Regions from separate parts of the Roseovarius sp. MBR-154 genome, predicted to be linked through region 2. Evidence: riboswitches for the same ligand, from Rfam matches in the RefSeq annotation. Region 2 holds a riboswitch; the other holds the start of a gene.
What was found. Region 2 has a riboswitch for thiamine pyrophosphate ahead of ACSSV4_RS11130 (ABC transporter ATP-binding protein). Riboswitches for the same ligand answer to the same signal wherever they lie in the genome.

Region 1: it holds a riboswitch for thiamine pyrophosphate, as region 2 does, so the genes downstream of both, thiD (bifunctional hydroxymethylpyrimidine kinase/phosphomethylpyrimidine kinase) here and ACSSV4_RS11130 (ABC transporter ATP-binding protein) in region 2, are expected to answer to the same signal.

Annotation. Positions count from the first base shown of each region.
Region 1 covers NZ_JBRJGR010000001.1:227,708-238,276, reverse strand. Annotated here, with positions in the region: gene ACSSV4_RS01135 (hypothetical protein) at 1-269, opposite strand, end outside; gene ACSSV4_RS01130 (ABC transporter substrate-binding protein) at 271-1,551, opposite strand; gene ACSSV4_RS01125 (hypothetical protein) at 1,644-3,005, opposite strand; gene tenA (thiaminase II) at 3,087-3,767, opposite strand; gene ACSSV4_RS01115 (ABC transporter substrate-binding protein) at 3,764-4,696, opposite strand; gene ACSSV4_RS01110 (ThiF family adenylyltransferase) at 4,693-5,676, opposite strand; gene ACSSV4_RS01105 (thiamine phosphate synthase) at 5,673-6,269, opposite strand; gene ACSSV4_RS01100 (thiazole synthase) at 6,269-7,039, opposite strand; gene thiS (sulfur carrier protein ThiS) at 7,041-7,238, opposite strand; gene ACSSV4_RS01090 (FAD-dependent oxidoreductase) at 7,222-8,208, opposite strand; gene thiD (bifunctional hydroxymethylpyrimidine kinase/phosphomethylpyrimidine kinase) at 8,205-8,999, opposite strand; TPP riboswitch at 9,047-9,151, opposite strand; gene ACSSV4_RS01080 (MmgE/PrpD family protein) at 9,279-10,569, shown strand, end outside.
Region 2 covers NZ_JBRJGR010000007.1:98,039-108,607, reverse strand. Annotated here, with positions in the region: gene ACSSV4_RS11150 (hypothetical protein) at 1-339, shown strand, start outside; gene ACSSV4_RS11145 (c-type cytochrome) at 534-965, shown strand; gene ACSSV4_RS11140 (diguanylate cyclase domain-containing protein) at 984-2,006, opposite strand; gene ACSSV4_RS11135 (heme NO-binding domain-containing protein) at 2,003-2,605, opposite strand; TPP riboswitch at 2,722-2,827, shown strand; gene ACSSV4_RS11130 (ABC transporter ATP-binding protein) at 2,874-3,602, shown strand; gene ACSSV4_RS11125 (TenA family protein) at 3,614-4,270, shown strand; gene ACSSV4_RS11120 (ABC transporter permease) at 4,267-5,010, shown strand; gene ACSSV4_RS11115 (VOC family protein) at 5,145-5,627, opposite strand; gene ACSSV4_RS11110 (trimethylamine methyltransferase family protein) at 5,889-7,451, opposite strand; gene ACSSV4_RS11105 (DMT family transporter) at 7,553-8,437, opposite strand; gene ACSSV4_RS11100 (HAD family hydrolase) at 8,434-9,126, opposite strand; gene ACSSV4_RS11095 (DUF3572 domain-containing protein) at 9,123-9,407, opposite strand; gene ACSSV4_RS11090 (diguanylate cyclase) at 9,495-10,569, shown strand, end outside.

The DNA.
Region 1 (10,569 bases), on a different contig from region 2:
CCACGGGGCTTGAGCCCCATATTCACCTTGGTGTTATGCACGATGGGCGGATCGGTGATCTGGTATTCGAGTGCCAGATCATGGGTGTGCCGATAGGCTATGCGCGCGGCTTGGTCGGCCTCCTCCGGGTCCACATCCGGGCCAAGGCTTCGGATCGCGGCAGCAAGGCGGCTGACTTCTTGCGGCTGCGCCGGGGGCGGCGCGCCGCAGGCCGCGAGCAACAGAATCGTGCCCGTCAGCATGCCCCGCAAGAGCGCCGCCAGTCCCATATCAGAACGCCTGCGTGGTGTAATCGACCATATCAGGATAGACCGAATCCTCGATCGCGGTGGTATGCACACGCACGAGCCCGCCATTCTGCACCTGGCTTATATATTGATGACCAAAGACCTGATGGGTCTTTCCGTTGAACCGCTTGGCCCCTTGGGGATGCGCGCGCGACAGGGGCATATCGGTCATAGCCTCGACCGCTTCGATCAGCGCGGTGCGATCTTTCGGGCCGCGATAGCCTGCCGCCTCCATGCCCGCCTTGATCACGTGCAGCGTTTCCCAACAGCCGAACATGTGGCCATAGGTCGACACATCCGCCGGATCGTTCACCGACGCGCCGCGCGCATCCACACCCACAGCCTCGCGATAAAACGCCTCATGAGCGCTCTCGTCGGGCTGTTGGTGGCGGCACATGCCTTCCCAGAAATGGCTGCCTTCGAGGAAGTCGAGCCCGGGGCTGTCGATCGCCACCGCCTCGAGGCTGTCGATGAAGCCGAAAAGCTGCGGCCCCTGCCCGCCGAAGAATTCGCCCAATTCCTTCACGAAGGTCAGCACCGCAGGTCCGACCATGACGTGATAGAGCACCTCGGTGTCGCGCGGGATCTTGGGGAAATACTTGGTAAAGGAGGTCTCAGAAGGCGGGATGGCGATCTTGGCCAGCACTTCGCCGCCATGTGCCTTGATGGCCGGGGCAAGCGCATCGCGGTGATCATAGCCAAAACCGTAATCGGGAAAGATCATCGTGACCTTCTTGCCCAGCGTATCGGTGATGAAGGAGGCCATGGCGATGACCTGGCTGCGCACATCCGTAATGCCCGGCTGCAACGTGTAGCGGTTGAGCATGCCCGACGAAACATGCGTGCCCTCCGATACCACGAAATAGGGCAGTTTCAACTCTCCGGCGCGGGGGGCGGAGCCAATCACCACATGGCTGAAGAGCGTGCCGAAGCCCACATCGCAGCCATGCTGATTGGCGAATTTCTCGACCACCTCGGCACCGCGCTTGGGGTCGGTGCCGTCATCCTCGGCGATGATTTCGATGGGGCGACCATTGATGCCGCCATCCGCGTTGATCAGTTCCACCGCCGCCTCGGTCGCCCGACCATACCAGCGCCCATAGGCCGCGCCGATGCCGGTGCGGTGCTGTTGAAACCCGATGCGAATGGGTTCGGCGCTTTGGGCGTAGGTGTAGCGGGCCCAGAGCGGCAGGGTGGCGGCGGCCCCGCCTGCCAGTGTCTTGAGCGCGCCGCGACGGGTGGCGTTTTTCGTCGGGGTGGTCATGGGCGATCCTCCGATCAGTCAGAACTAGGGCCGCAAGGCCCGGTTGCTCGCAAATTGCGCAACAGCGGCCTGCATGTCCAGCCCTTTAGCCCTCAGGCCCCGCGCGGCGTGGCCAAGAGCCACAGGCCAAAGACTGTATAGCCCACCATGAAGAGCGCAAGCGGGGCCTGCGCCAGTGTCGCGCGCCGCATGCTCTGACCAGCGCGTATGGCGATGGCATGCGCCAGCAGCAGCGCGATCACATGCCCCGCGACCACCACGCCCGCCTGCGTCATCCAGATCAGCCGCACCGGGCCGGGGCTGTTGAGAAACCCCGCCGTGACATGGACATGCCCCGCGCCCAGCGTCTCGGACAGCCAGCCCAGCACATATTGCCCGTCGAGCAGGAAACTCGTCAGGTAATGGGCGATATGATAGGCCAAGGCAATCGGCAGGAGCGTGGCTGCATAGCGGCGGATGAGCAGGCCCATACCCGCCTGCTCTTTTGCGAGCCGCGCACCAAGCCAGAGACAGAGTGCAAAGACAGCGATCAGCCCCAGATTGTTGAGCAGCAACCCAAGGAGGTTAGACCCTATTACGGCGGAACGGCCCGGAAACTCCAACGGGTTGAGACCGAGCCAGCCCATCCAGAGAAAGGTCTCGTTCAGCCCGTCGAAACTGCCGCTCCCGAGCAGGATCAGCATCAGAACCGCAAGGCTGAGTGATGGCATCGGTCGGGCCAGCACCTGCCAGCCGGGCAGGCCCAGCGCCAGCCGCCCACGCGCCCGGCCCAAAAGCCCCATCCGCGCATAGCTGCGCATCAGCAGCGTCATCCCCTCGGCGCGCAACAGCCACGCGCCGCCGAAGAGCAGGACTCCCGCCATGTGGATCGCCCAATAGACCGCCACCGCCAGTGCCAGCCGCGCCGGATCGGCAGGGGCGGGATCGGCCAGCAGAAAACCCGCAAAGGCCAGAAAGCTCAACACGCCGGGCCAATGCCCGAGCACCCTCGGATAGCGCATAGGCGCGCGACACCCTGTGATCCGGGCAAAAAGTGTGGCCATACCGGACCATGGGTTGATCTCGTGCCAGAGATCGCCGATCAGCCCCTGAAGGCTGACCAGCGCGATCCAGAACACCACCCAGACGCTCAGCGATAGCGGGTTCAGCATCGGATCGCGCGGCCCTGACAGACCCCGCCAGATCAGCCACAATAGGACACCGGTTGCCACAAGACTGAGCATGTGGTGCGGCCTTGGCCGTGAGGCGGCCAACGTCACAGGTCGAAAGAACGCCCCTGCCACACCGCCCGGCAGCACCGCCAGAAGTGCCACGGTCAGCGCCACCGTCGCCCCGCCCGCCGCGATATAGACATCGGTGGGCAAGAGCAGAACGAAGCCCTGTTCCGAGGCATGCGCCCAGACCGCGCCGGTCGTGAGACCCAGCAGCAACGCGCTCAGCATGAGCCTCACCATGTTCCGGTCACTCCCCCACCTTGGCTTTACGCCAGTCTGACCCATTGGCCGAGCGTGGGGAAGGCACAACGCGCCGCGCCGCTACCCGAAGGATAGCCCCATGTCCCAGAACGCGACCTCCAGCCGCGTGGCGGTCGTGAAGCGGTGGCAGAGCCGGTCCCATCCGGGGGTGGCCGTGGGGTCATCGCCCAGACGACGCGCAACCGCCCCGTCGAAAAGCGCGCCCGCATCACGGCAGACCTGCTGATAGTCGTCGCCCGCATAGGTGCCAATCCAATCGGCATAGGGGTGATCGTCAGGCACCGGCCCCAATCGTGCGCCGATTTCGCCATAGCCCATGACGCAGGGCGCAAGCGCCGCCAGCAGGTCGAGGAAATTCCCCGAGTGCCCGGCATCGAGCACGTAGCGCGTATAGGCGAGATTGGCGGGGTGTTCCTCGGCGTTGTAGAGGTCGGCCTCTGACAGCCCCTCCTCGGCGCAGGTCTTTACATGCAGGCTAAGCTCGTGATTGACCAGCGCATCGACGGTGGCGGCACAGGCGCGCATTTCCTCAAGCGCGTCGGCCTTGGTCACCGCCAGTGCCCAGGCCCGGGCGAAATGGATGAGAAAAACGTAATCCTGCACCAGATAACCCAGAAACGCCTCGCGCGGCAGCGTGCCCGCGCGCACCCCCTCGACAAAGGCGTGATGGGTGTAATCCTGCCAGACCTTGCCCGCCGCATCGCGCAGGCGGGGAAAGCTCAGTCCGTAGTCATGGGTCATTCCGCGTTCAGGTCCATTGCGAGGCCCGAAACGGGCGTGTCATTCTCGATCATTCCCGCCTCCAGCAGGAATTGCTCGAACCGCTTGTAGCGCGCGTGATCGAGCGCGGCGGGGCGGGTGGCAAAGCGCGGGAAAGTGTCGACCCAGGCTTTCTTGTTCAACTCGTCCTGCAACTCGCGCGACGTGCCCGCGAAAATCTCCCAACTCTCTTGCGGGTGATTCATGATGTACTGTGTCGCGCGCTCGGTAGCGAAGAGGAAGCGGCGGATCATGTCGGCATTCATCCGGTCGGGATTTGCGACATAGATCAGCTCGTCATAGGCGGGCACGCCCTCTTCCTCGATATAGAAGCAGCGACCCGGCACGCCCTCGATCTCCATCTGATTAAGCTCGAAATTGCGATAGGCCCCGATCACCGCATCCACCTGCCCCGACATCAGCGAGGGCGAGAGCGACCAGTTGACGCTCACCAGTTCGATATCATCGAGGCTATGCCCGTGCTGCGCGAGGATGGTCGAGAGCAGCACCTCCTCCACACCCGCCACGGAAAACCCCACCTTGCGGCCCTTGAGGTCTGCCGTGGATTTTACGGGGCCGTCCTTCAGCACCAGAAGGCAGTTGAGCGGGGTGGCGACAAGCGTGCCCACCCGGCGCAGCGGCAGCCCGTTCTCGATCTGCATGTGCAGCTGCGGCTGATAGGAGATCGCCAGATCCGCCTGCCCGGCGGCGACCATCTTGGGCGGATCGGAGGGATCAGCGGGGGCAATTACCTCGACCTCCAGTCCGGCCTCCTCGAAATAGCCAAGTTCCTCGGCCAGGATGATCGGCCCGTGATCGGGGTTCACGAACCAGTCGAGAATCAGGGTCATCTTGTCCTGCGCCATGGCCGGGGCGGCCAGAAACGCGAGGATCAGGGTGATGTATCTCATGTCTGTGTCTCCTGTTGAACATCGCCGAGGGCGATCAATGCAATCTCTCCGTCCCAGTGACCGCGCAGTCGCGTCGCGGCCTGCCAAGAGCGCAGGCCTGACCGACAGGCCAGCACGGCGCGTGGGCCTTGGGGAGTGGTGTCCGGTTGGTCGAAATCGGTGACCGTCCGCCGTGTCGCGTTTGGCAGGGCAGGGCCGGATTCGTCCTCTGCCCGCAGATCGACGAGCCAGTCATCGGGCGCAATTTGCGCAGACGCAATAAATCCAAAGCCGCAGTCGGGCTCAGGCGCGCCGTCGAAACGGAAGCCACCAAAGCGGTGGCCAATGGCCTCGAAACTGACGAGCTGCCCGAGGGGTTCTGGCTCTAATCCGGCCAGAACGGACATGGCCATCTGTGCCTGAAGGCTACCGATGACGCCGACGGCGGGCCCCAGAACGCCATCTGCATCGCAACTGCCGAGACGGTTCGGTAGGTCGGGGAATATCGCGCGCAATGACGGAGCGCCACCGCAGAACCCGCCGCAATAGCCCGATGTGCCCACCACCGACGCGCTGATGAGCGGCGTGCCCTGTTCGAGGCAGGTGTCGGACAGCACATAGCTTGCCGCGAAGCTGTCGGCGCAGTCGAGCACCAGATCGGCGACGGCGACACGTTCGGGTGCATTCTGCGGATCAAGCGGCTCTAACACGGCGGAAATTTCGGATTCCGGGTTGAGTGCTGCCATATGAACGGCGGCGATCTGCGCCTTGGGCAGGCCGATGTCAGACATGCGAAACAACGTCTGCCGGTGCAGGTTGCTCAAGGACACCCGGTCGCCATCCATCAGCGTGATCCGGCCCACGCCCCCGCCCACGAGGTATTGCAACACGGGTGCTGCCAACCCGCCAGCGCCAACAACCAGCACATGCGCCGCCGCCAGCCGATCCTGACCGGCTGGCCCGAACTCGGGCAGGGCGATCTGGCGAGCATAACGGGTCATTTCGTGGCCTCGATCCATTGCCGCACCCGCGCCTCGGGGTCAGCGTTCAGCGTGATGTCGGTAACGGCAGAGACCACATCGGCACCGGCGTCGAACGCGCCCTGCGCCCGCTCCACCGACATGCCGCCGATGGCGATGAGAGGGATATCACCGATCAGCCGCTTCCATTCCGTCACTTTCCCCAGACCCTGTTCGTGCCATTTCATTTTCTTGAGGATGGTTGGGTAGACCGGGCCGAGGGCAACATAGCCGGGATCATGCGACAGCGCGCGATCGAGTTCGGCATGGTCATGGGTGCTGAGGCCCAGCTTGATCCCGGCGCGACGAATGGCTGGGATGTCGGCGGTGTCCAAGTCCTCCTGCCCGAGATGCACCCAATCGCAGCCAAGGTCGATGGCGATCTGCCAGTGATCGTTGACGACAAGGATAGCACTAGTCTCGCGACACAGGCTCTGTGCCTGCGCAATCTGTTGTTTCAGCTTTTCACCGGTCAGGTCCTTGATCCGCAATTGCACCAGCCCAACGCCAAGCGGCAGCAGACGACGCAGCCATTCGGTATTGTCGAATATCGGGTAGAAACGCGGCAAGGTCATCAGGTAAACGCCCTCCCCAGCACCGGCGTCGAAGGCGCGGCCATGTCGCGCGGCTCCATCGGGTCGGCCTCATAGCCTAGACGCCCGGCCTCCAGCGCGCGGGCAAACCCCTCGGCCATTGCCGCCGGATCACCCGCCTTGGCCACTGCCGTGTTGAGCAGCACCGCGTCATAGCCCAGTTCCATCGCATGGGCGGCTTGGCTTGGCACGCCGAGCCCTGCGTCAATCACCAGCGGCAGGTCGGGGAAATGCGCGCGCAAGCTGCGCAGCCCGTAGATATTGTTGAGCCCCAGTCCAGTGCCGATAGGCGCGCCCCAGGGCATCAGTACCCGGCACCCGGCCTCGACCAGCCGTTCGCAGAGCACCAGATCCTCGGTGCAATAGGGAAAGACCTGAAATCCGTCATCGGTCAGGATGCGCGCCGCCTCGACCAACCCGAACGGGTCGGGCTGCAACGTGTCGGCATGGCCAATCACCTCCAGCTTGATCCAGTTGGTGTCAAAGAGTTCCCGCGCCATCTGCGCCGTGGTCACGGCCTCACGCACCGAATGGCAGCCCGCAGTGTTGGGCAGGACATGAACGCCCAAGTCACCAATCATGTCCCAGAACGCCTGTCCCGCGCGTTCGCCCCCTGCCTCACGGCGCACCGAGACGGTGGCAATGCCCGCACCGGAGCGTTTGAACGCCTCGGCAAGGATCTTGGGCGAGGGGTATTGCGCGGTGCCCAGCATCAGGCGCGATGTGACCTCAGTGTCGTAATACGTCGGCATGTCAGCCCCCTTGCCGCGGGGCCACGATCTCCACGCGATCCCCGTCTTTCAGTCTCTGTTCCAGCCTGAGAGCGGCAGGAACGAAATTCTCATTCACCGCCGTCGCGACCTTGGCCTCGCCGTAGCCCTGCTCGATCAGCAGCGCGTCGAGTGTCTCGGCGGCGGTCTCCTGCGCGGTTCCGTTAACCGTGATCTTCATGATAAAACTCCGGTTTTTCATTGTCGCGCATCACCAGCCCGGCGGTCATCCGTGCCACCGAAGGTGACAAGAGAAAGCCGTGGCGGAAGAGGCCGTTGACGTGGATCGTGTCGCCTCTGCGGGTGACGCGCGGCAGGTTGTCGGGAAAGGCCGGGCGCGCGTCCGCTCCGATCTCCAGCACTTCGGCTTCGCCAAAGGCCGGGTGCAGCGCATAAGCCGCCGAGAGCAGTTCCATCACCGACCGGGCCGAAGCGCGGCCGCGCTCCTCACTCTCGATCTGCGTCGCGCCCAGCATAAAAATGCCGTCGCCGCGCGGCACGATATAAAGCGGAAAACGCGGATGCAGCAGGCGAACGGGCCGTGTCAGGGTCACATCAGGGCTGCGCAGCACCACCATCTCACCCTTTACGCCGCGCAGGTCGGGCAGGCTGTCCTGTGCCGCCAGCCCGCGACAGTCGATCACCGGGCCGGTGGGGGCAGCATCCTCTTGCTCGAACCGCGCACCCGTATCCTCCAGGCGCTTGCGCAGATGCATCAGCGCCGCGCGCGGGTCGATATGCGCCTCGTCTGCGAAAAAAAGCGCGCGGTCGTGACGATCGGCGAGATGCGGCTCTAACACGGCCAAATCCTCGCCGGTGACCAGCCGATGCCCGGTGGTGCGCCGCGCGAACTGGTCGAGCTCGCGGCGGTCGCGCTGCAAGGTCACCACCAGCGATCCGCGTCGGATCACCGTGACACCCTGGGCCTGCCACCAATCGGCGGCCTGTTGACCCAGCCGCACCACCGGCTCTTCGGCGGTGAATCCTTCGCAATAGGGTGCGAGCATGCCACCCGCCCACCATGAACAGCCATGTGCGCCGGGCTCGGGCGCGGGATCGCGCAGGGCGACGGGGACGCCCCGGTTGATGAGTTCGATGGCCACGCACAGGCCGACAATGCCCGCGCCGCGGATTGTGACAGCTTCGGTCATCTCCAAACCTCGTGAAAATGATGCACCGGGCCATGGCCCTGCCCGATTTCCAGCCGGTCGGCGGCAAGGATCGCGCGGTGCAGCCAGTCATGGGCGGCCTCGACGGAATTTGACAAGGTCAGTCCCTTTGCCAGCCCCGCCGCGATGGCAGATGAAAGCGTGCAGCCGGTACCGTGGGTGTTGCGGGTGGCGATGCGAGGCGCGTCGAAGCGCGTCACCTCATCGGCGATCAGCCAGTCGGTGCAGGTTTCACCCTGCCCGTGGCCGCCTTTCATCAACACGTTTCGCGCCCCCATGCCTCGCAGCCGCGCGCTTTGGTCCTGCATATCGGCGTCGGTTTCGGCCTCGGCGCCGCCCAACAGCGCCGCCGCCTCGGGCAGGTTCGGAGTCAACAGGTCGGCACGCGGCACCAGATGTGCTGTCAGCGCCGCCCGTGCCGCGTCGGGCAAGAGCCGCGCGCCGGATTTCGCCACCATCACCGGGTCGAGCACCACGGGGCCGCGATACCCCTCAAGCGCCTGCGCCACCGTCTCGATCAGCGCGGCATCGCCCAGCATACCGATCTTTATGCAATCGACCCTGATATCGCCCAAAACCGCCGCAATCTGCGCCGCGACCGTGGCGTTGGGCACAGGGTGCACATCGGTCACGGCCCGTGTGTTCTGCGCCGTCACGGCGGTGATCACGCTGGTGCCATAAACGCCCAGCGCCGAAAAGGTCTTGAGATCGGCCTGAATGCCCGCGCCGCCACCGCTGTCGGAGCCTGCGATTGTCAAAGCTGTGGCAACCATCTGCCGTTCCTCTCAGTCTATGCCGGGAACGGACGGGGGGCGCGCGAGGCGTGCGACGGTCCGTTCCCTACGCCGGTGTTAGCCGGATCAGGTTCGATGGGTTGGCGCATCGCCTCTCAGCCCGTGCATCCCGGGCACCCCAACGGAGTTGCCAAATAGGTAACAGTCAGAATGGGCGCTCGCAAGGGGGAAAGCGGGACAGGAAATGTCGCAAACCACCCGCAAGACACCAGCAGCCTGCGTCACGATGGAGATGAGCCGATCCTGAAAGGTGCGATCATGTCCTACGCTGCCAATCCGTTACAGTTCGATCCGATCGCGCGCTTCGCACTCGATCCCGCCCTGGCCTTGCCCGAAGAGGTGCTGACGCAGACTGCGACCTTGCTTATTGACACATTGGGGGTCGCGGCAGGGGCGGCGTCGCTCGATGTGGGGCGGATCGCGCGCAATTTCGCCTGCGATTTTCATGGCGCGGCGCGCGAGGACCACCGTGCGACGCTGCTTTTCGACGGGCGGCACTGTGCCATGCCGGGGGCGGCCTGGGCGCTGGCCACGCAGATCGACAATCTCGACGCGCATGACGGGCTGAACGCGACCAAGGGGCATATCGGCTGCGCGCTGGTGCCCGCGCTTTTCGCCTTTGCCGAAGCGCGCCCCGATTTGACCGGGCGGCAGGCGCTGACAGCACTTGCCATGGGCTACGAGGTGGCGGCGCGCGCTGCTGTGGCGCTGCATGCCACGGTGAGCGATTACCACACCTCCGGCGCATGGAACGCGCTGGGTGTGGCCGCGCTCGGGGCGCATCTGCGGGGCTGCGACGCGGGTGTGCTGCGCCACGCGCTGGGCATCGCCGAATATCACGGTCCGCGCAGCCAGATGATGCGCGAGATCGCAAGCCCCACGATGTTGCATGATGGTTCTGGCATGGGGGCATTTGTCGGAATTTCGTCTCTGTTGCAGGCCGAACGCGGCTTTACCGGCGCTCCCGCGATCACAGTCGAGGGCGCTGAGGTGGCGCATGTCTGGGCTGATCTTGGTCGCCACTGGACAGTGATGCGCAACTATATCAAGCCCTATCCGATCTGCCGCTGGGCGCATGGGGCGCTCGAATGCCTGCGGGTTCTGGTCGAGGAACAGGGCGTCAGCCCGGATCAGATCGAGGCGCTGGAGGTGGGCACTTTCGCGCAATCCGCCGCTCTGTTTCCGGGCATCCCCAAAACCACGAGCGAGGCGCAGTATTCGCTCGGTTTCGCATTGGCGGCCCGGCTTGTGCATGGCCGCCTCGGCCCGGAGGAGATCACCGGAGACGCGCTGCGCGACCCGCGCGTGACGGCGATGCATGCCCGCATCACCGTGTACGAGGAGCCGCGCCATTCCGCACGGTTCCCCGAGGGGCGGTGGTCTGATGTCACGGTGCGGCTCAAGGACGGTCGAGCGGTGCTCTCGGGCGATTGCAACGCGCGCGGCGGACCCGAGGCACCGATGCCCGAGGCCAATATTCGCGCCAAGCTATCGGTGATGGCCGAGGGGGCGCTCTCTGAGGCACGGATCGAGGCGCTGTGGGCGATGC
Region 2 (10,569 bases):
CATGTCGTCAATCAACTGGCCGCGTTTTGCGGGCTGGTCATGGCCCCGGCGACCGGCACCGTGGCGCTGCCCGCCGCGCAGGAAACCACCCGCGCGCGCATCCAGGACTGTCTCGGCTGGCTGCTCGAGAACCACTTGCAGGAACTGCATCCGCTGATCTGGTCGCAGACCCTGCTCAGGCCGGGTCTGACCCCCGCGCTTCCGTCACGACGCGCGCTGATCGCGCGCGGGCGGCAAGCGGCGCTGCGCGTGATCGCCGCCCGCTTTGCCGACGAAATCGCCGGCGGAACCTCGATCGCGTTTTCCAGCGCAGGCATGTACCGCCTGCCAACCCTCTGACCGGCTGGATCAGGGAACGCGGTCCGGCACCATTAACAACCTGAAGTTGTGTTCCAGACCAGACGACGTGACGGGCTCCCTGCCTTCACATCCCGTTGACCAAAGCTGACAAGCGCGTGACACCCCGCGTTAACCGGTTGCCTTTTGCGCATGACTTGCCACCTTGTAGGAAATGTCGCAGCGGAGGGGGACGAATGAGATACAACCCTTGGGTGATACCCGTGCTCGCGGTCTGGCTGTCCAGCCCCGCGATTGCGGCCGATGCCGAGCGCGGCGAACAAATCTTCCGCGATTGCCGTACCTGCCATTCGGTGATCGACGAGACCGGGCAGCCGGTGGTGCGGGGCGGGCGCACAGGCCCCAATCTCTATGGCGTCATTGGCCGCCATGCCGGAAGCGTGCCGGGGTTTCATTATTCCAGTTCGATGGAGACAGCCGGACAGTCGGGCCTGCGCTGGAACGAGGCGGATTTCGTGATCTACGTAAAGGACGCCACCGCCTTTCTGCGCGACTATCTCGACGATCCGGAGGCACGCGGCAAAATGGCCTACAAGCTGCGCGACACGCAGAAGGCCCGCGATGTCTGGGCCTATCTCGAACGTGTCGCCATTCCCGAAACGAACTGAGCCGGACCGTCACAGAGGTCAGCCCGCGCTGCGCATGCCCCGATCCGAGGGCGAACCGGGCGTATGAATCCTCGAGCAGCCACGCCCCGCATCCTTGGCCGCATAGAGCACCTGATCGGCATCGGCCATCATCTGGCCGATATCGAGTGTTTCGTAAAGGCAACTGAGCGTCGCCCCGATACTGGCCGAAACCCGGCAGGTCGCGCCGTCATGCTCGATCGGCTCTTCAAGTTTCGCGATCAGGCGCCGCGACAGGTCCGCCAGAACATCGCGCGCCTGCATCCCGTCAAGCACCAGGATGAACTCATCCCCCCCCACCCGCGCAATCACATCGCTCGGGCGCACCAGCGACAGCATGCGGCGCGCGACAATCTGCAACACATGATCTCCTGCCGCATGGCCATGGGTATCGTTCACCTGCTTGAAATAATCGAGATCGAGATGCACAAGGGCGAAACCCTCACCGCTCTGCGCCATGCGGTCGAGCACGTGATCCAGCGCGCGCCGGTTCTTGAGCCCGGTCAGCGTGTCGGTAAAGGCCTGTTCCTGCGCCGCGATCCGCGCCCCTTCCAGCCGCAGGTTGAGCTTGCGCGACTCCTCCATCGCCGCCGATTTCGCCTCCAGCATATAAAGCATTTCCGTGGTCAGGTCGGTCGCCGCGAAATCCGCCCCGGTCAGGCCGAAATCGCGCACCGCCTCGATCACCGAGATGCCGAAGGACAGGTTGACCAGCGCGCCACGTCCCTCCGCCATGTCGAGCGGCGCCAGAACCCCCTTGAACGCATGCAGCGGCCCCGCCCGCAGCCGCAGCCGCAAGCGTGCCCCGTCGAGCGCCAGCAGGCCCGCCATGTCCTGCACCCGTGCCGGGCGCACAATCTCGAACAACTCGAGAAATCGCGCCCCCGTCACCGCACGCTGCGCGATCACCTTGGACAGGGTGGGCCCCGCCTGCACGATGTGGCCGGTCGGCCCCAGCACCGCATGCATCGGGCAGATCCGGTGCAGCACCGGCTTGACCGCCTCGGGGGTCACCTGTCTCATCCCGCCTGCCGCCCCGCCCCCAGATCGAACGCCCGCCCGCTGGCAAAGCCCTCGTCCAGCAACCGCACCTCGATCAACTCCTCCGTCCCGGTGGCACCGCGATGCTCGAGGACCACCAGCGCGCCGTAATCGTCTGCCATGGCACGCAGAACGCCCATCACCACCGGGCCAAAGCGCAACCCCTTGCAATCGTGCAAGCCGACCTCCAGCCGATACAGCCCGGCCCCCTGCGCGTGCAGGCAAATGGGCGGCAGATCGAGATCCGCCACCGCCAGCCGCGCGCGCTCCGGCAGATCCTCCAGCGAATGCAGGAAATCGGCGAAATCGACGCCGCTGAAGCGCAACAGACGTCGGATCGGCTCCACCTTGGGATGCGACACCAGATAGGTGCCGACATCCTCCAGCAGATCATCACGTGACCGCCGCAACCGGCCACCGAGCGCCGCAAGCACCTGCTCCGTCACCTCCGGCTCATAGCGCATCAGCGGCTCGAACTCGCTATAGCCCAGATCGAGCCCCGACATCACCTCCTGCCACAGCCCGTCGCCATAGCTGTCGCGGGCAAATCTTTCCAAGGCGCGGTTCACCAACCCGTGCATGACATCTCTCCCCTCGTACCCGCGCAGCATGGCAACCAATCGTTAACATTCGCTGAACGGCTGACCACCGGCACACGCACGGCGCTTGCCAAGGATCGGCCCGGTTGCTACATCTGCCCCATCCGTTGGGGTGCCCCGCTTGTCGGGGCTGAGAGGCCACCCGGCCAACCCACCGAACCTGATCCGGCTCGCACCGGCGTAGGGAACGGAGTCCGCGCACGCGCGTCCCTCCCCCATGCCCGCGATCCGCCCGACCGAAAGGCCGCCCATGCGCCCCGACGCGCCCGCGCTCACACTCGACGGCACCGCCCGGATCGGCGGGTTGCACGTCTTTGGCCCGCTGCACCTCACCGTGCCCGCCGGGCGCATCACCTGCCTGCTCGGCCCGTCGGGCGTGGGCAAGACGACGCTCCTGCGCCTGATCGCGGGCGTCGACGACGTGACCGATTTCACCGGCACCATCACCGCCTCCGACGACCGCCCCCTTGCAGGGCGCATGGCGCTGATGGCGCAGGGCGATCTGCTGATGCCGTGGCTCGACGTGCTCGGCAATGTCACACTCGGCGCGCGGCTCCGGGGCGAGGCGCGCGACCGCACCCGCGCCCGGCGCATGCTCGCCCGCGTCGGGCTCGAGGATCACGCCCATAAACGCCCCGGCGCGCTCTCGGGCGGGCAGAAACAGCGCGTCGCCCTCGCCCGCACCCTGATGGAGGATCGCCCCGTTATCCTGCTCGACGAGCCCTTCTCCGCGCTCGACGCGCGCACCCGCACGCAGATGCAGGATCTGGCGGCAGAACACCTCAAGGGCCGCACCGTGCTCATGGTCACCCACGACCCGGCCGAGGCCGCGCGCATGGGCCACGCGATCCATATCCTCACCGAGACCGGGCTGGAGGACGTGACACCGCCCCCCGGCGCCGTGCCCCGGCCCGTGGACGATCCAGACACCCTCACCGCGCAGGGCCGACTGCTCGCGCGCCTGCGCGCCCCCGCCTGAAAGGACCCCCCATGCGCCCCACCGATCACCTGCAATCGCTTTGCGCCGAGGACTGGCAGGCCGCCACCCGCCACGCCTTCACCGATCAACTGGCGGCGGGCACCCTGCCCGAGGAGCGCATGCTGGCCTATCTGCGGCAGGATTATCTCTTCATCGACGGCTTTGTGCGGCTTCTGGCCTCGGCCATCGCCCATGCGCCCACCCTCCCCGACGCGATTCCGGCTGCGCAGTTCCTCGGGCTGATCTCGGGCCCCGAAAACACCTATTTCCTGCGCGCGATAGAGGCTCTGGGCGGTCAGGCAGAGCCCGCCGCCCCGGCCCATCCCGTCACCGCAGACTTCCAGACCGTCATGCGCGACGCCGCGCAATCGGGCCGCTATGAACAGATGCTCGCCGTGCTGGTGGTCGCCGAATGGTCCTATCTCGACTGGGCCACGCCGCATGCCGACAAGGCGGATGACCTGCCGTTCTGGTTCGGCGAATGGATCACGCTCCACAGTGGCGACGGCTTCGAGGGCGTGGTCGCCTACCTGCGCGGCCAGCTTGACGCGGTCTGGCTCGGCCTCTCCCCCGAGGACCAGCGCGCGGTCGAGGCAACCTTCACCCACGCCACCCGGCTGGAGCGCGCCTTCTTCGACGCCGCCCTCGCAGGCTACCCCGAAGCATGAGCCGCCTGATCACCATCGCCACCTCCACCGCGCTGGCGCTGGCGCTCTGGCAGGCGCTGGTGGTGCTGGCCGCACTCCCGCCCTTCATCCTGCCCGGTCCTGCCCGCGTGGCCGAGACCCTGTGGGCCAGCCGCGCGCTGATCCTGGAACACGCAGGCATCACCGCCGCCGAGGTGCTGATCGGGCTTGCCCTCGGCGCAGTGCTCGGCGGGCTCTCGGCCATCGGCCTCGCCGCCTCGCCCCTCGCGCGCCGCCTCATTCGCCCGATGATGGTCTTTTCCCAGGCGATCCCGGTCTTCGCCCTCGCCCCGATCCTCACCCTCTGGCTGGGCTACGGCCTCTGGTCCAAGATCGCCATGGCGCTCCTGATCATCTACTTCCCCGTCACCTCGGCCTTTTTCGACGCGCTGATGCGCACCCCGCAGCACTGGCTCGACCTTGGGCGGATCATGGGGGCGAACGGCCCGCGCCTGATGTGGCACATCCGCGTACCCGCCGCCCTGCCCGGCTTCGCCTCGGGGCTGCGGCTGGCCGCCGTCTACGCCCCCATCGGCGCGATCATCGGCGAATGGGTCGGGGCCTCCAAGGGGCTGGGTTACCTGATGCTGCTGGCCAACGGCCGCGCCAAGATCGACCTCATGTTCGCCGCCCTCATCGTGCTGGCGGTGTTCACGCTCCTGCTGCACATGGGCGTCGACCGTGCGTGTCGGCGGTGGCTGGACGGGGCGGCGGCGGGGTGAGTGCGAAGATTTGTGAGGGGTGGGGCGGCGTGAGGCTAGAGTCCGCTTGGTGCCCTCCCAACCTTTGTTGCGCGTTGAACCAATGTCAGATTCGGCGGGATACTCTTCGATGGAAAGGTATTCTTTTGCCATTCTCAGACTGACTTCGCGCTGTATTGCGCGTTCAGTTTCCTTTCGTCTACCGGGTCCACGGGGCGCGTCTTGATGCTTTGCGCGAAGCGCACAACGTAGCCGTCTGGGTCAGAGATCAGGAACTGGCGGCGCGTGTCCATGCAATCGGACTTCCAGATTTCGTCTTCGTACATTTCTACCAGCGGCTTTACGCCGCGAGAGAGAACTCTCTCGTAAAGCGCGCTCGCGTCGGGCACCATGAATTGAAGGTTCATCCCGCGACCATAAGGCTGGTTCATATCTTCCGGATGCCATGGCACCCAATTCCCATCCAGATTCCAGTGAGCAATCATGATTTGTGCTCCGTGCAACGAAAGGTAAGCGTGCGGATCGCCCCCCCGTTGCTGAGCGATGTCGAAGCCAAGCACATCGGTGTAGAAGTCCAGTGAAACTTCGAAGTTCGAGCACCACAGCTCCGGGACAAGCGAGTTGATCAAAAAAGTCATCCAATCCTCCCAGTATTCAAGGCAGTTGCCAACGTCTCTGGCCAGGCTGAGGTTACGCAAATTCCCTTCCATGACAGGCAGGGATTTGCCGCGTCGACGCAACCGGCAGCAACGTCCGCACAGAGGTCGCTCAGAAATTCATTCCCAAGCCTCAGCCCACCTTCTTCTTGGTCCAAATACTCATTCCCCGACCGCCAACCCCGCACCGCCGGAATACCGACAGAATACCGACGCACTACAGCCCCCGCTTTCACCCCCTCTTCAGAAATCCGTCGGGGCCCCGCCCTCGGCCTTGCGACGCTCGACAAACGCCGCCAGTTCCTCGCGGATACCCGCGTCCATCGGCGGGGCCTCGAAGCCTGCGATGATGTCCTGAAACACCTGATGCGCCCGTGCGGGCGTCCAGACGGCCCCCGCCGCCTCCCACGCCTCGTAGTTGCGCCAGTCGCTCAGGAAGGGCGCGTAGAACGCCGTGGTATAGCGGTCCTGGGTGTGCTGGATGCCGAAGAAATGGCCCTTGTCTCCGACCTCGCGGATTGCGTCGATAGCGATCTCGTCAGGGCCCGTCGCGGTCAGCATCGGGTCCATATACCGCTGAATATGCTGCAATATTTCGCAATCCATGATGAATTTCTCAGGGCTTGCGATCAGCCCGCCCTCGAGCCATCCGGCGGCATGATAGACCATGTTGGCCCCCGCCTGCACCGCCGACCACAGGCTGTTCGAGGTCTCCCACATCGCCTGCCCGTCGGGCACATTGGCGGCACAGACCCCCGAGGCCCGCATCGGCAGACGATAGAACCGCGCCAACTGCCCGGTCATCTGCGTTGCGCGCATGTATTCGGGCGTCCCAAAGGCAGGCGCGCCGGATTTCATGTCGACATTCGAGGTGAACGTGCCGATCGCACAAGGCGCACCGGGCCGGATCACCTGCGCCAGCACCACCGCACAGAGCGCCTCCGCCAGCGATTGCGCCACCGCCCCCGCCATCGTCACCGGCGCCATCGCCCCGGCCAGCGTGAAGGGCGTCACCACCAGCCCCTGCCCGCGCCGCGCCAGCCGCATCCAGCCGTCGAGCATCGGATAGTCGTGCTTCAAGGGCGAGGTCGAGTTGATGTTGGTATACATGCGCGGCGTCGCCTCGAATTCCTCATGGCTCAGCCCCCCCGCGATGCGCACCATCTCCATCACGTCCTCGACCCGCTCTTTGCCGAGGCAATAGGCATGCGCAACCTTGTCGGTCAGCGTCAGCTTGTCGTAGAGCACATCGAGGTGCCGGACGCTTGCGTGGATGTCCTGCGGCTCCACCGGATAGCCCCCAACGAAATGCACGCAGTTGAAATACTGGCTCAGTTTCAATAGGTTCTGGCACATCTCGCGGGTGCCCGTCACCTTGCGCCCGATCTTCATGTCCCAGTAACTCGGCGGCGAGGAGACATTGCCGAAATTCAGGTGATTGCCGCCGATGGTCAATTGCCGCGCCGGGTTGCGCGGCGTGATGGTCCAGCTTTCCGGCGCTTTCGCGATCATCTCCATGACGAAATCGCGGCCCATGCGCACGTTCTCGCCATTGATCTCGCAACCACCCGAGGCGCGCAGGATCGCAACCGCCTCGGGGTTGAGGAATTCGATCCCGATCTCTTCGAGGATGCGCATCGCGCCGTCATGGATCGCCTGCACCCCCTCGGGGCGCAGCGGTTCGGTGGGCCGGTCGGTATTGATCGGCGGGTTCCACGGCATCTGTTCGATCACCGCCGTGCCGCGCCGCGCGGCACTGCCCGCACGCCCGCCTGTCCGTTTCCTGCGCTTGAGATCCTCGGCCATGTCACGCCCTCCCGGTGCTCGTCCCGGTCAACGAAACACCGCGCCGATGCGCGCCACATGCCGCTTTGCGACTTATCTTGTCGTTTTTGCCTTGGCCGCTTTCACGTTTGCAGCGCGAGCCGCCGTCGTCCGGTGTGCCAGAGGTAAATGGCGAGGCTGCCGACCACGATCACGCCGCCCACCAGCATCATCGGCGTCGGCTCCTCGCCCACCCCGATCCAGACCCAGAGCGGCCCCAGCACCGTCTCCAGCAGCAAGAGAAGGCTGACATTCGAGGCATGGGTATAGCGCGACGCGAGCGACAGCGAGAAGAACGACACCGGCAGGATCACGAGGCCGCAGACCACGATCGCCCAGACCGTGCCCTCGGCCATCTGCGCCGGGCCGGTGATCGCAACGCCGGTCACCCCGGCAAGCGCCGCCCCCAGCCCGATCAGCAGCGGAATCGGCAGATCGGAGCGCGCGCGCAGGATCACGAAGTTGAGCGCCAGCACCATCGCCACACCCAGCCCCGCAAGCGCCCCCAGAAGCGCATCGGAAGTCAGCGTCACCGCCCCCTTGCCTCCAAAGACCGCCAATGCAATGCCGAACAGCACCACGATGATCGTCACCCATGTGGCGCGGCGCGTCGGCTCTCCGATGATCAGCCGGGCGAAGATGGCGGCAAAGACCGGCACCGTCGCCACCGCCAGCAACATCACCGCCACCGGCGCATGCGCGATCCCGAGGCTGAAGAGCGTGGCGTTGAAATACTGACACACCACGATGGCAAGGCCAAAGCCGCTCCCGATCAGGGCAAGATCGCGCCCCTTGCGGCGCGATGACAGCGCCCAGAGCGCCACCATCACTGCCCCCATCAACAGGCCACGCCAGCCCACCATCTGATAGCCGCCCATGCCCGAGAGCCGCATGAAAAGCGCGTCGGGCGTCAGCATCAACGCGCCGAACGTGGCGAGCAACAGGCCGAACAGCGGGTGGCGCGTCATGCCAGAAGCCAATCCGGCAGATGTCCGATATCGGGCAGCACCGCATCGGCCAGCGACGCAAGATCAGCTTCCACGGCCGTGCCGGTCAGCACACCCACCGTCTGCATCCCGGCGGCGCGCCCCGCGATCAGGTCATGCGCGCTGTCGCCCACCATGACCACGCGATCAGGCTCCAGCCCCATGGCGCTGGCAAAGGCCAGAAGCGGTCCGGGCGTAGGCTTGGCCCCATGCCCGGAATCGAAGCCGGCGACAAAGTGGAAATGCCCCAGAACGCCCGCCGTTGTCAGATGCGCCCGCGCGCCATATTCGGTATCATTGGTCATCACTCCAAGCCGCAATCCGCGCGCTGCCAGCCCGTCCAGGAAAGGCACCAGCGGCACGGCGGGGGCAAGCGGAGCCTCGGCGGCACTGAGCATGAGATAGGTCTCGATCTCGTCTATCGCGCGCCCCGGCAACGCCTGCGCGAGACATTCGGCGACCTCGCGGTTGGTGCAGGCGATGATCGGGCTGGTGGGCCGGAACGCACGCGTCGCCAGATCGTATTGTGCCACCTCGGCGATGCGCGCCATCACCCGCGCCTCGCCACCCGCCAGATGGTGTATCACATCATGCGTCCAGCCACTCCAGGTGGCATGAAAATCGAAAAGTGTGCCGTCCTTGTCGAAGAGGACCCCGTCGGCGCGACTCATGTCCAGCTCATCCGGGCCCCGCCAGGCAGGGCGGCACGCGCCATCATCGGCGTCTCGTAGCTCAGTCCCTGACTGTCGCAGAACCCCACCACCCAGGCATCGTCCATCATCAGAAAATCGAGCACCGCACCAAGAAACTCGGGCTCGGTCGCGCGCGACCGCATATCGGCCTCGGAGGCCCCGGTTGCCCCCAGGAAGACCGGGAGGAGTTCTTCATTTCCCGCAAGCCAGCCCAGGGCCTGCAAGGCGATCGTTTCGGCGGATTCCTGCTGCATCTTCATTCCGGTTAATTTCTGGAAAGGTTTTCTTAACCTCTGCCATGGATAGTCAACCTCATGCAAAGGGCAAGTCAGAAAGGCGTTGCGCCCATGTCAGGGAAAATTCTGATCGTCGATCAATTGGCCACCAACAGGATCGTCCTGAAGGTGAAGCTTTCCGCCACCCCCTACAAGGTGCTGCAAGCCGCCACCGCGCAGGAGGCGCTCGACATCGCCGCACGGGAGCGTCCCGATCTGATTCTCTCGAACAGCACGGTTTCGGGCCTTGCCCTGCATGAGTTCGTCGCCGCGCTGCGCGGCCTTGACCATGTCCGGGGTACCCCGATCATGCTGCTTCAGGCCGCCTGCTCCCGCGAAGAGCGTCACGCCGCCTTGCAATCCGGCGCCGATGATATCCTGACCAAACCGGTATCCGAACCGCTTCTGCTCGCGCGCTTGCGCAACCTTCTGCGCCAACATCACAGCGACCATGAACTGGCTGCGCAGGCGATCGGCGGGACACAAGGCGCGGGCTTTGCCGATGCGCAGTCCGATTTCGTCACCCCGGCGCGCGTCGCGATCGTCGGCCATAGCCGTGCCGACGCCCTTGCCTTGCGCGGCCAGATGATCCGGCAGAGCGGCCATTCCTACATCGCCCTGACCCTCGATGCCCCAACCCCTCCGGACGCGACCGACATCTACGTGATTCACATCGACATGGCGCAGGCCGAGGACGGGTTGCGCTTGCTTGCCGATCTCAAGGCGGCGCAGCGCTCCCGCGCCTGCCCGGTGATCGCGCTGCTCGGGCCCGATGCCACGTCGCTCGCGGTCACCCTGCTCGATATCGGGGCCGATGACGTGCTCACCGGTCCTGTCGATCACGTCGAACTCGGCTTGCGCATCGACAACCACCTGCGCCGCAAGCGCCATCGCGAGGGCTTGCGCGCGCATCTGCTGTCGGGTTTGCAGGCGGCGATCGTCGATCCGCTGACCGGGGCCTACAATCGCCGCCACGCCCTGCCCTATCTGGATCGCCAGATCACAGAATGCCGCAAGACCGGCACCCAGTTGACCGTCATGCTGGCCGATCTCGATTTCTTCAAGGCGGTCAACGACCAGCACGGCCATGCCGTCGGCGATGCGGTCCTGTGCGAGGTAACCCAACGGCTGCGCGCCCAGTTGCGCG